One region of the Pontibacillus yanchengensis genome, then DNA from elsewhere that is predicted to be linked to it. Evidence: riboswitches for the same ligand, from Rfam matches in the RefSeq annotation. Region 1 holds a riboswitch; each other region holds the start of a gene.
The links. Region 1 has a riboswitch for cyclic di-GMP ahead of GLW08_RS05875 (SDR family oxidoreductase). Riboswitches for the same ligand answer to the same signal wherever they lie in the genome.

Region 1 (4,564 bases):
CATGATCATCGTTTCTTGTTAATGGCCTTTGGAGGATTATTTGTTGGATTGGGTTTTCTAACCTTCATAGCTTCGAATTGGTCCGATCTTACAAATGCTATAAAAATGGTTATTATTTTGGTGGCTATGATTGGATTTTACGGTGTAGGAGAACGCATTTACCGAAAGCACTCAAGAGGGATTGGAGCAACGTTTTTAGTTGTAGGTGTTCTTACGTTTGGAGCTGGAATTATTCTTACCGGTCAGATGTATCATTATATGGCCTATAGTGCCACGGCGTTCTTTATATGGTCTCTTGCAGTCATTGCGGTCTTTATCTTAAGTCAGGAAGCCGTCATGCTAGTATTGGCATTTGGTATTATTACGGTTGGTCAAATCTATGGAGGATTTACGTATCACGATTTTCATCTCGGTCTAGGATTGCTTTTTCTTATTGGATTAGGCTATTTTACCTATAAACATCAACGGGAATGGATTTCCACCCTTTATGGAATAGGATTTTTTTTGCAAAGCCTTGTGCTCGTGCTAACTTCAGATTTATCGTATTACTGGCTATTTGCATTCTTGTTATTGTTATACAGCCTTTCAGAAATTGTATCGAAGGACTTTCCTGTGCAAGCTTTTAAGCGTATTGCCTTAGCTTTAGCGTTTCTTATTGGGATCATACAAGTTTTCACCCTACAATCCGGATGGGTGTTACAAGATATTCAGCTAGAGGTTAGCTTTCTTCTGGTATTAATTGTAATTGGTGGATGGGTTATTTATCGTAAAATCACCACCCATTCTTCAGTAGAATTGGTAGATTTAGCCCTATTTGTGCCTGTCTTTTTATTGCCAGATTTAAAGAGTGCTCTGGTATTAATTATGTTATATATTTTTTCACTAGGTAGGTTACTAACAGGATATAAAGATGGGGACGCTGAGATGATCAACATTGGAACAATTGCGTTTTTAGTGAGTACCCTTGTAGCTTATTTCCAATTAGCATGGGACTTTCTTGATAAATCGTTGTTCTTCTTTATTGGAGGAGTGCTGCTATTTACGCTTGGTTACTTGCTTGAACGGAGACGAAGAGCTTTCTGTCGTGCAGAGGAAAGAGGTGATCGGTTATGAAGAAATGGTTATTTATCGTGGTCGTGGCCGCACAAGCGTTTTACTTAGTAGCAATGGCAGTTTCCTATTATGTAATGGAAGATTTCGGTGAAACTGTAACACTTCAAACAGCACCTGTTGATCCAAGTGATGTGTTTTATGGCGACTATGTCATATTAAACTATGAAGTAAATACAATTCCAAAGGGTCAATTGAGTGAAGGAGAGTTGGAACGAGGGGATAAGGTTTATGTTTATTTAGTTCCAAATGACAATGGAATATTTGAGGTACAAAGAGCATCACTACAAAAACAAAATGCAAAAGAGAACGAAGTGATAATGACCGGACGTTACGAATTTGAAGCAAACGATGGTTTTCAGATAGACTATGGAATCGGTCGATATTATGTTGAAGATAATAGTGGTGAGACTTATGAAAATCATCAGGGTGATATGATGGTTGAAATTGCTATCGCCCCTTGGGGTCAGAAGAGAATAATAGAGGTTATGTTGGCAAAGTAGGTGTTCAGCTGAATTGCCTATAAAAAAGCATTTTTAGTTATATATACCTATAAAATTTCTGGAAATATATAAAATAGGAAAATATTTCTATACAAAAAATAAGAACTATGAATGATACCCAACTAGACAATTATCGATGTATAATATAGATAATCAGATTCAACGTCAAGTTCATAGCACATCTGTTGAATCTCGATAAAGGCAAACCTGATGAAAATCAGTGACGCAAAGCTATAGGGGCTACGGATCATGTTGCCACGCATGAATCTACGCCAGCCAGTTACCGAAAGATTGCGGGTGCATTTTATGATCTAACCCACTTTCGGTAGTCGAAGGCAGGGTTATTTTTTATGCAGGAGGAGGTGACCAGTAGTAGCTGCACTACTCGAACCTACATGAATCTATTCCTTTTTACGACCATTTTTAGGGATAGACTAGCATGATTAGTTCCCTCACCATTCTATTCTGACATAAGACCTTGCCTAGACACGTCGTACCTTGTCCTTTTGAAGGACATCCTCTATTTTAGCGTACATCCTTACGTTTTTAGTTTATTGTAAGAACACAAGCAGTTGAGTTTTGAGTGATTTTCCCCTTATACAAAATAGACGGCCTTACGCATCATGCGTAAGGCTCTTTTTTTGCTTTGGGACGAAGGGACAGGTTCCTCGTCCCACTGGATTCTGCTAGGTGGTTTTCAGTACAATGAAACTAGGTTTTACAATTGGAGGGTTTTAGATGGATTTAGGACTACAAGGGAAGCGGGTTATTTTGTTAGCAGCTAGTAAAGGATTAGGGAAGGCGATAGCAACGGAATTTGTAAAAGAGGGAGCGGAAGTGCTCATCTCTAGTCGAGATCCCGAAAATTTATTCTCAGCCGCACAGGAAATAAAGCAAGAAGTAGGCGGAGATGGATCAGCTCCACACACACATGTATGTGATCTAACTAGTGCAAAAGCAATAGAGGAATTGTTTGAAGCGGCCTCTGATAAACTAGGGGGTGTTGATGTACTAATCAATAACGCTGGAGGACCTCCTGCAGGTTCTTTTATGCAATTCAAAGATGAAGATTGGCAGCAGGCATTTGAATTAAACTTACTTAGCTTTATTAGAGCATCTCGATTAGCAATTCCGCAAATGCAAGATGCAGGAGGAGGGCGTATTTTGAATATAGCTTCCTCTTCCATAAAGCAACCTATCGATGGGCTTATTCTTTCCAACACATTTCGTACAGGAATAGCAGGATTATCAAAAAGCCTTGCCAATGAGTACGCTAAAGATAATATTTTAGTAAATACGATTGGACCAGGAAGAATTGGAACAGAGCGTGTAGAAGAATTGGATAAAAAACAAGCCACAAGAAGAGGATTATCCAGTGAAGAAGTCAAGGCAGAAGCAGAAACCCAGATTCCAATGGGGCGTTATGGTGAGCCAGAAGAATTTGCAAAGACAGCTGTTTATTTAGCTTCATTTGCCAATACGTACGTGACCGGTGAAACGTTAGTGGTCGATGGAGGCTATGTGAAAGCATTATAATCTTAAGAGCCGCAAGGGGGGATATCACTCAGTGCGGCTTTTATTAGCTGAAAAGAAAGAATAAATTCTGGCGCTTACGTGTCTAGCTCCAGCGCCCAGCGACTAGTGTGCTTCCCTCGCCTCTGTACGATAAGTCAACATTGAATCACTCATGTTTCCGTGTTTCCTTTATCTCCTACGGCTCAGTCTAGCTCATACGTCGCTATCAGGGCGCTTACCCATTTCTTTAGCTTTTTGCTTCACCTAATGATGGATGCGAGGTACAGAGCATGGTAACCGCAGCTACACACAAAATCGTCATGGATGAGAGAAGAAGCGTTTGAGTGGAGAAGAGATATCCTCCTAGTAAGATGACTGCAAGATCGATGACAAAAATGACTGCACCGACATTGATTTTGAATAAATCTGCAATCATTTGTGCTAGCAAGTCCGTCCCACCTGTGCTCGTCCCATGTCGAAGCATGAATCCGATACCACCACCAACAAAAACCCCACCAATCATGGAACTAAGTGCAGGATCTAATGCAAGGTGATGTAGTCTTAATCCGTTAAATAAATCAATAAATAGAGATGAGATCAAGAGTCCATGTAAACTATTATAGAAGTAATACCGATAATGAAACCAGGCGAGGGTGAAGATCGGAATACTACAGATGATGATAGCTAGTCCAGCTTCCATGCCCCATAAATAATTTGCGATTAAACCAATTCCTATTACCCCACCATCTAATACATGATAAGGTGCTAAGAAAAAATTAATACCAATCGCCAAAAGGGAGCTTCCAAATAAGATGATGAGGCCTTTCTTTAAAAGGGCTTTCATAAGAGTCTCCTTTGCGTACATGTTTACTTTATATGTATTCAGGAGATTGTCTTACATACGAGTTTTTAATATAGCTTGATAGATGATTGGTATAGATTCGTATAATAAAAGCGAATGTTTTGACAGGTAAAAATTACAAATGTAAATTAGTATGTGTAGCAACTATCTTTAAATAGTTGATGTGACAACTAATGTAGGAAAAAGGTTATTCGTGTAGGATGAAAAACTGTTCTGATTGTTAAAATAATTAATCCCTAGTAACTAAAGGAGTGAACACACATCAACATGGCACAAGAATATGAAAACCAAGAACCTTTGAAACGAAGTGTAAAGGATCATTGGTATGTAGAGTATAGTGAACAGCGTTTTCCTGCTATCCAAAAAGGATGGGTTTTGCCTGCAGATCGCTGGAGAGAGTTTGATCCATTTATTTTAATGGCTGAGGATTGGTTCAAGCGAGGCACGTTTTCTGATCACCCTCATCGAGGCTTTCAAACCATTACGTATGTGATTGATGGAAGACTGGAACATGTGGATAATGGGGGAGGAAAAGATGTTCTCCACCCAGGTGATGTGCAATATATGAATGCTG
Region 2 (4,564 bases), on a different contig from region 1:
GAAGCTCGGGATTATGCTTATGAGCGTTCTGCATTTCGCAATCAGCTAAAAGATTTTCCAATGATTCAAGATACTTTAGCCACACTTAAAGCCAAGCAAGAAGTAGACACAAGCAGTGTATTTCAATTGATTTCTTTATTTGATTATGTCATGAATGAACCAGAGAACACATCTGAAAAAGATCAGGCCCTCAATCGGTTGTTAATTGCATTATTGAAAAAAGAAACAGCAGAGCAGGCGATTCACTTTTCTCATGAGTCCATCGAGATGCATGGAGGAAATGGTTATATAGAAGACTTTGTGACGCCTCGCTTGTTACGCGATGCTCAGGTGTTAACCGTGTGGGAAGGCACAGCGAATATATTGGGACTTGAAGTCTTACGTCTGATGAAGAAGTACCACATCGATAAAATGTTTATTGATGAAATAAAAGGTAGGATTGATCAACTACCAGTTTCCCTTTCAGAAGAATATGGCCTGATTTATGGCGAACTCGATGCATTAAAAAAACAAGCCGCCCGCATAGCTGTTATGGAGGACGAAGAACAAACCTACTATGCGAAATTCATAGCTGAAAAAATGACCAAAATATTCGAAAGTGTTGTGGCATTGGAAGATGCTGTGATTGGTGGCGAACGAAAACTTGCCATTGCCAAAGTATTCATGCAACACACATGGAAAAAAGACCAACCAGATTGGGATCAACAATCTCTTGCATATTACGATATGATCGTGGAGCAGAAAACAACAAGCAATGTGTAAAATGCAATAATCTAAAGCAAAAGGTACGATTCCTGTCGAGGGGATCGTACCTTTTGCTATGTTAAGAAATCTTTCTTCAACAAAAGAGGCATAATCTTGAAGACTTGAAATTGAGATAAATTTGGTGATCGCACAGAAAGAGCGATGTACCCGTGGATTTAGTTAGAATAAAGGTGGCCGTGGAACAACTCGCGTCCTGCCGGCGAGCTGGTAAGCCTCCTCGAGCCCAAAAACCGGGGCTCTGTGGGGTCTTGCCTACCTCTTTCTCCGGCGGGAGTCTCCTTGTTCCACGGCCACCTTTGCTAGTATTGGGAGTAACGGAAACATTGCGAAGTTAGAGGGGTTGAGGTATTTGAATATCTTCTGACGGTCTACACCCTAGTAAGTTAACAATTGGTTGATAACAAAAAATTCTGTGGCAAAGAAAGCTAATGGACATTTAGTTCGCTGTTTGTAAAAAATAAAGTTTTATTTGTCCGTAAGCTCTACCCAAAGAGGGTTTTCACAAAAAATAAGGGCTTATATGTCCTTTCGGGAGACATACAACATTTGGCTGCGGGTCCGATAGCCATTACCCGGCTGGGGGTGAAGGGGGACTACGAGACTCCCACGGGAGAAAGAGGTTGGTGAGACCCCCGGAGGGAGCAAAGCGACTGAGAAGGCTCACCAGCTCGCCTGCAGGAAAGCGAGTTGTTTCACCGTAACCCCCCTTCCACTTTTCAAGTATCGGACCCATCACCTTTTGAATATATCTCGAATCCAGGTCTTCAAGATAATGGGGCGATTATGGCATAGTAAATACGAAATACATCTCAGACAAGGGGAAGTTCCTCTTTATTGTTTTTATGTTCATACATCCATTGGTCAGCTTCCATATACATGTTTTCCATCTCAGCTCTTGAATTGGAACGATAGGCATATCCCAATGACAAATAGATAGGGAACTTGGTTGTTTCGTTGAAGTGTTTCAGTTGGTCAATGAGCTTATTGACTAATAGCTTAACTTCAGCTTCTGATGTATTCGTGAGAAGCAAGGCAAATTCATCTCCCCCTACTCTACAGACAGTGATGTCAGATTGGGATAGGGAGGACAGAAGCGTAGCTGTATTTTGAATTAATTCATCCCCTTGTTTGTGTCCAAATGTATCATTGATTTTTTTAAGATTATCCAAATCACATAAAACCATTGCTACGGAGTCATCCGTTTGATCGTATTTCTTCATATAATTTTCAAAAAAATCACGATTGTAGATGCCTGTGAGGCGGTCGTGTGATATTTGGTATTCTAATCGTTCCATTAGCTCTACTTTATCACTAATATTCCGGATAACCCCTTGCAGGGCAACGAGTTTTTCATTTCTATAAATTGGCGTAGCGTGTTCTTCAAACCAAATATAGTTGCCATTATTATGCTTCCAGCGTTGAATAATGGGCTGGTTAAAATCAATCTGGCCATTAATTTTTCGTTCTAGGGTGTTATAATCCTCTGGGTGAATGCGATCGAATATGGCGAAAGGGTTCTCGAATGTTTCTTCAAGTACTTGTTCTCCAAGTGCAGTGTCTATCGAAGGACTAAGGTATCGATACCTTGGGATTGGTTCAATCTCAACATAATAGATAATATCCTTCGCATGTTCTAGTAGAGGATAAATGCGATACTCATCATCCTGTTGAACCCTATCATTTCTTCTATTTTTTATAAGCTGGACAGTTTTTAGCGTTAAAACTCCTAACACAACTCCAATGCTTATCCAAACTACCTTCACCCATCTCACCTTCTATAAAAAGTTATTCTATGTGTCATGATTCCATAAGAAAAAGGCAAACCGAAAAAAGGCCTGCCCTGCTTCCTTCTTATTCGGCAGCTCGACCACCATTGGTAGGTACCTTTAGGCTCGTAGCTTTGCGTCCTTATTTTTCAATAAGTTTGCCTTTATCAAATTATTGTCTTATACCATTATATAAGTACTAGTTCAAAAATACCAAGTCATTCGACAAAAATAGTGGATATTTTATCATGTTTTTATCTCATTATTATCCATTTAAAGTGTATCTCTTAAAAATGGATTGCGTTTTTCTGAAGCGATATAGGGAAACATATAAAAAGGAAAAACAGTGGAAACATGTTAGAGTTTACCTAAGAGAATCATGCGTTGACGGATTATCTTTACTTTGGTAGCATATTAGCAAGTTAAAGGATTGAGAATTGTTTATACTATTTATCCTAATCAAGAGAGGTGCAAATGACTGTGGCAAATCGTCTTATGTTTGAAAAACCCTTAGGAATGAGGGATACGTTGCCCTTTTTCTATAATCAAAAACGAAAAGCAAGGCAAGCATTATCGCAAACCATTGAGTCATGGGGGTATCAGTTCCTTGATACACCGATGCTTGAATATTTAGATACAGTTGGAGAAGCTAGTGCGATTGATGAAACCCAGCTCTTTAAGCTATTGGACCAACAAGGGCACACCTTGGTTCTGCGTCCAGATTTGACTGCTCCTATTGCACGAGTGGCTGCTTCTCAGCTTAAGGAACAAGGCTATCCCGTGCGTTTGAGCTATGATGGACCTGTGTTTCGTGCCCAGCAAATCGAAGGAGGCAAACCAGCACAGTTTGAACAAGTAGGCGTGGAATACATAGGGGAAAACTCGATCTATGCAGATGCAGAGGTTATTGCGCTACAGGTAGAATCTCTTAAAGCATCTGGTTTAGAACAGTTTCAACTCACAGTAGGTCATATTGGTTATGTGAAAGGTTTATTAACAGAGATTTTCGGTGAGGACCACGATACAGCTGAAATGTTCTTACGTTATCTTTTTCGTAAAAACTATGTTGGGTTCCGAAAAGCCCTTCAAGAAGTTGAGCTTTCAGATCGTGATAAAAAACGTCTTACCCAGCTTTTATCTTTACGTGGGGAAGAAGATGTACTTTCGCAGGCTGAAGATATTACGACAAATGGGGCTTGTCATCAAGCGATTGGCGAATTAAAGCAACTACGCGATTTATTAGAAATATATGGCGTGAGTCACTATGTTTCCTTTGATTTGAATCTTATTAGCCACATGAATTACTATACAGGTATTTTATTCGAAGGCTATGCACCTCATTTAGGTTCTTTATTGTGTAATGGCGGTCGTTACGATCAATTATTGCCTTCCTTCCAATCGAATGCTTCTGCAACAGGCTTCGCTATTAGACTAGATCGCTTAGTGGAAGCACTATCTCAGGAGGAAGACACGGATGAGCACGTATTAGTGCTTTATAATCGCGATACGTTTCAACAAGGATTACAAAAAGCACAATCCGCAAGAGCGAAGGGGCAACATGTGGTCCTACAGCATAAGGAACAACTAGAAGAGAGCTCGCAAATGGAAGCACGTTATACGTGGGTGTACGATGTAACCACAGGAGGTGGCGAATAATGAGCGATTGGCTAACGATTGCGATGCCAAAAGGACGCATCTTTGAAGAGGCCGCTGAATTGTTAAAAAAGATTGGCTATGACTTTACAGATGTGGAAGAATCAAGAAAACTTATTTTAGAGTTCCCTGAATACAAAGTACGACTGATGCTGGCGAAGCCTATGGACGTCGTGACGTATGTTGAATACGGTGCAGCCGATTGCGGTATTGCCGGGAAAGACGTTTTATTAGAACAAGATCGTGATGTGTATGAAGTCTTAGACTTACAAATTAGTCCTTGTTATTTAGCCGTAGCCGGGGTACCAGATAAACCATTAAGTAAGATTGCACCTAAAATTGGGACAAAATATCCTCGAGTGGCTTCAGAATATTTCCGA
Region 3 (4,564 bases), on a different contig from region 1:
GTACGTCCTAAACGGGCGCTTGCGCTTTTGTTTTACACTTTATACTTTTCCACTTGCTCCTGCAGATCCTGGGCTAATTCCGCTAGGTCTTTAATGCTAGAGGAGACTTCTTCCATGGAACTGCTTGATTGTTGGGCTGAGGCTGCAGCTTGTTCGACCCCGGCTGCTGATTCTTCTGATACGGCTGCGATTTCTTCAATGGATTGATTCATTTTCGTGCTGTTTTCGGAGATCTCGTTAAGATTACCAGAAATCGTATGAATGCGCTGTACCATTTCCGAAACAGATTGATTGATTTGATTGAAGGATTCGCCTGTGGCTTTTATTTGTTTGGAGCCTTCATCGACTTCTTTGTATCCGTCTTGAAGAGAGTTTGCAACGACATTGGACTCGTTTTGGATATTTTGTACGATAGTCGTAATATCCCCAACGGATGACGATACTTGTTCTGCTAGTTTACGAACTTCATCTGCAACAACTGCAAACCCTTTTCCATGTTCGCCAGCTCGAGCTGCTTCAATAGCTGCGTTTAAAGATAGCAGGTTTGTTTGCTCAGCAATATCGCGAATGACTTCAACGAGCTTGGTGATTTCTTGCGACTGTTTATCCAATCCTTGTACTTTTTCCGCTGCTTCTTTGACGATGGCATCGATGGTCATCATTTGTTCTACAGAGCGATTCATCATCTCACTGCCTTCTTCTGTCATAGACAGTACTTCCTCTGAAGCGTTAGCAACCTCGATGCCACCTTGATGAGCGTGTTGAATTTTTGTTGTGAAATCTTCCATCATTTCAGATAACTGAGAAGAACTATTCGCCTGGGATTCCGCACCTGAGGAAAGCTCAGTCATGGTAGACGCTATTTGTAAACTACCTTCTCGCACCTCATTTGCAGATTGAGTAAGCTCTTCACTCTGACTGGATACCGAGTGGGCTGCACCACCTACATTTTGAATGAGCGAGCGCAAGCTTTCTTTCATTTCATCTACGGATCTTGAAAGTTGGCTTATTTCGTTATGTCCTGACTGTGCGAGCGTAACTTGTAGATTTCCTTCTTCTACTTCTTTCATCTTTGCTTGCAAGTTCTTAATAGGTTTTGTAAGTCTTCTAGTGATGATAGTAGATGCAAGAATGGACAGAAGGATAACACCTAGCAAGCTAATACCAATTGGAATCAAAATAGGTGTTGCTTTTTCTGCAAATTCTGACTTGTAAACAGATCCAATGATGATGAGGTCAGAGCGTTTGTTCACAGCATACCCCATAGCTTTTTGTTCGCCTTCTAGCTCATATTCTACAATGCCGTTATCTTGATTTTGAGCAATTAAGTCCTTATAGTAACCGGCATCTGAAACGTTTTTGCCGATATTGGATTCATTTGGATGAGATAAAAACACCCCATTTTTATCTAGGATGGCTGCGTATCCTGCATCACCAATTTTGATGTTATTGATAGTGGATACCAAAGAGTCAAGGTTAATATCCACTGATACGACTCCCTGCAGTTCACCATTTTGCATGACCGTTTGGGCTGCACTAATGAGTAGTTCATCAGACCCTTCAGTACGGTATGGCTCTGTCCATATGACTTCCCCTTGTTGTTCAACTGCTGATTTGTACCAAGGTCGTTCCCTTGGGTCAAAATCAGATGATAGATTGACAGAGGCCGACATGACGATGTCCCCGTTGTTTTCCTGTCCATAATAAATATTGGTAATGGAATCATTCATGTTATCCATGTCTACAAAATTGAGAAGCATTTCTTCTTTGAAATGTTCAAAGTTTTGTAGTTTACGAGAGTTCGCTAAGTTTTGTACAACTTGTTCTTGTGTTTGAAAATATGTATCAAATGAGTCATTTAAACTTGCCATCTGTTGTTCTACGTTGTTGACTAGCTCATCGGTAGTTTGCGAAACACTAAATGTGTAGCTGACACCAGCGATGATTAAGCCTCCAACCATAATTAAGATAAGAAAAGGGAGTAAGATTTGTCGCTGAATCGTCTTATTAAAAAAGCTCCCTGGAGTTTTGCTGAACCGTTTCTTGTTTGTCTTCTTCTTCATTTCCTGAATTCCCCCTGTAATAAAAAACCCGTCCTGGCTCACACGTCATTTTAGATCCATTTCTATTCTCATACATAAAAAATCACCGAAGAACGGTGTATGGATTAGTACCATTTCGGGAGCACGGCTGCCTTGGTATTACAATGCAATACGGTAGGCCCATAGCTTTGCGCCCCTATCTTTCGCTAAGTTTGCCACTTTGGTATGAAGAAAGATGGTATTTAAAGAAAAATTACACTAACTTCTCGTGTGAAACGGATGAATGAAACTTTGTCTATATTTGTATCGGCATAAAGAATCATTTTATTAAATCATTATAGGAATTATTTAGTTTGTTTTTCTTTACTGAGAATAGATGAATAACCCTAAAAAAAGCCTCTCAAGTAGTTCATACTTGAGAGGCTTACTTTTTTACCTATTTTCTATGCTGCTTTGTTACCTTTATCCTTCTTACCATTACTCTTCTCATCTTTCTTCATAATCTTCTCTAACTCATGTTCAATCTTCTTCATCTCTTTTTCCTCTTTATCGTTATTCATCTTTTGCATAGATTTTAAAATATGGTGAACGGTAGAGTCGATGTGCTGGCTTGTGTTACCGTTTGTAGTTATAAATGATGATAGTTGCTCATCTAAAAGCTTACCAACTTTGTCAGAACCGAACATTGCTTCTAGTTCTACTAGTTGAGTGGCTACGTTCTCTAGAGTCATAGATCCGTCTAAATGATCTTCGAATAGATTGAGTGCAACAACATCTTCAGCAGAGCGGGGCATGATTTTATATTCATCGTAGTTATAGGTAAGGACACCGGTAATAGATTCATATACTTTATCTATCTCAACCAAGTCATTATCGGAATCAATGACAAAAGTGCCTTGTTCATCTTGGGCGGTGTAGTTATGGAACGCATCAACATCCGTTACTTCCGCTAGGTTTATTTTAACCAATTGACCTTCCAGTTCTTCGGAGAACTCGTTTGATGTAATGGGTTTAGCTTGTGGAATGCCTACATCTTTTTCGATGATTGTAGCATTTTGTTCGGAAGGTTGAAGTTGTAATAGGTCAAAATATTCTTCTGTTACTGCTTTAGCCTGAATGCGGTCACCAACATTAGCGCCAAGGTCTTCCGCTCGTACGACGATGCCTGCTGTTTCGTCTTGTACATAATAATTGATCTTCCCGCCAGTTGGGAAAGCCGCTGTTACGATTCCTTCTATGTTAACCCGGCTCCCAATAGTAGATTCTCGAGCTTCCTGAATAGAGACGGCAGGAATGTCTTTTACAATATCATCCGCAGAACGTGGAACTACTTTATATTGACCAAAGCTGTATGTTACATACCCAGTAATAGTGTCATAGGTTGTGCCCACTTCTAGTAGGTTTTCATCCGAATTGATTACAAAGGAACCACTTTTATCGTTTGCTTGAAAATCATTGTACTTATCTACAGACTCGACCGAAACGGTTTGTAACGATACGAGTTGACTTTCGAGTGATTCACCTAAGTCGTTAGCATCGATTAATTTAGGTTCCAGTTCACGAGCGTTTTCTTCTACAATGGTCACATCATCTGTTACGACCTGAAGGAGTCCATAATACTCCTCTGTATTTCCTGAAGCTCGAATGACATCACCAATGGATGCATTAACTGCGTCCGTACGTACAACAATCCCTGCGGTGTCGTCTTGGATATAGTAGTTTTTGTCGTCTTTTGCAATGACCGTTCCTTGAACAGCAACGTTGGACCCTTCTGGCGCATAGCGGGCATCGGCAATCTTATTGCCACGTTCAAATGCTGGCTCATATCCGGCTTGAATAGCTTCTTGTTCTGTCCAGAAGAAAATACGATTCTCCACCGGTACTTGCTCCCAATTTGCAGGTCTTACATATTGATTTGTCTCTGAATTACCTACATATTTTGAGTAGCCTTTTTGATCGTAACGTGCACGGAATTCAAAGGGTAATTCAAGTAAAGGAGTTTCTTCGCTCCAGATTCCAAAATTATTAGCCTGGGCAGTTTTTGCAGCTTGTTGGTACATTTGGTAGGTTTCCTCGCTGCCAATTGGGGCGATGAAATACGTTACAGCATAGCCCTTTTCAACCATATTTAGGTTCGTATTCAGTCCGTCAGACGTACGTATGACTTCTGCAAGCAAACGTCCGTAATCGTCCGTCACTTTTTCACTAACATCAAGGGTTACCTCATCGCCTGGTTGTAGTAATGTTTGTAGGTGTTCTGTAGCTTGTACACCGTGATATTTTTGTGAGTGATTTGGATTGGTTGTAATCAAAGAGGAGTCATATGAATCCATATGATACGTTTCAGGAGTGTCGATGTTTAAGTATCTTACGGTGTCTGCTCCCAGAATGGATGATTCAATCTTAATTGTATCCCCGTCTACAACTCTCTCAACTGTAGCTGTATATTCATCCTTTGGCTCAGGAGGCTGTACGGACTCATATTTTCCAAGGTTTGAAAAAGTGTCTTTAGGTAAAGCAAT

Region 2: linked by a shared signal. The riboswitch ahead of GLW08_RS22260 (diguanylate cyclase domain-containing protein) and the one ahead of GLW08_RS05875 (SDR family oxidoreductase) in region 1 are both predicted to bind cyclic di-GMP.
Region 3: linked by a shared signal. The riboswitch ahead of GLW08_RS11215 (methyl-accepting chemotaxis protein) and the one ahead of GLW08_RS05875 (SDR family oxidoreductase) in region 1 are both predicted to bind cyclic di-GMP.

The regions. Positions count from the first base shown of each region.
Region 1 covers NZ_WMEU01000001.1:1,217,263-1,221,826, reverse strand. The annotation lists gene GLW08_RS05885 (DUF2157 domain-containing protein) at 1-1,113, shown strand, start outside; gene GLW08_RS05880 (GDYXXLXY domain-containing protein) at 1,110-1,613, shown strand; cyclic di-GMP riboswitch class I at 1,804-1,901, shown strand; gene GLW08_RS05875 (SDR family oxidoreductase) at 2,352-3,149, shown strand; gene GLW08_RS05870 (YitT family protein) at 3,376-3,972, opposite strand; gene GLW08_RS05865 (pirin family protein) at 4,258-4,564, shown strand, end outside.
Region 2 covers NZ_WMEU01000003.1:440,347-444,910, forward strand. The annotation lists gene GLW08_RS11960 (acyl-CoA dehydrogenase family protein) at 1-762, shown strand, start outside; gene GLW08_RS22260 (diguanylate cyclase domain-containing protein) at 1,575-2,528, opposite strand; cyclic di-GMP riboswitch class I at 2,620-2,704, opposite strand; gene GLW08_RS11970 (ATP phosphoribosyltransferase regulatory subunit) at 3,006-4,187, shown strand; gene hisG (ATP phosphoribosyltransferase) at 4,187-4,564, shown strand, end outside.
Region 3 covers NZ_WMEU01000003.1:249,557-254,120, forward strand. The annotation lists gene GLW08_RS11215 (methyl-accepting chemotaxis protein) at 33-2,063, opposite strand; cyclic di-GMP riboswitch class I at 2,178-2,269, opposite strand; gene GLW08_RS11220 (thermonuclease family protein) at 2,486-4,564, opposite strand, start outside.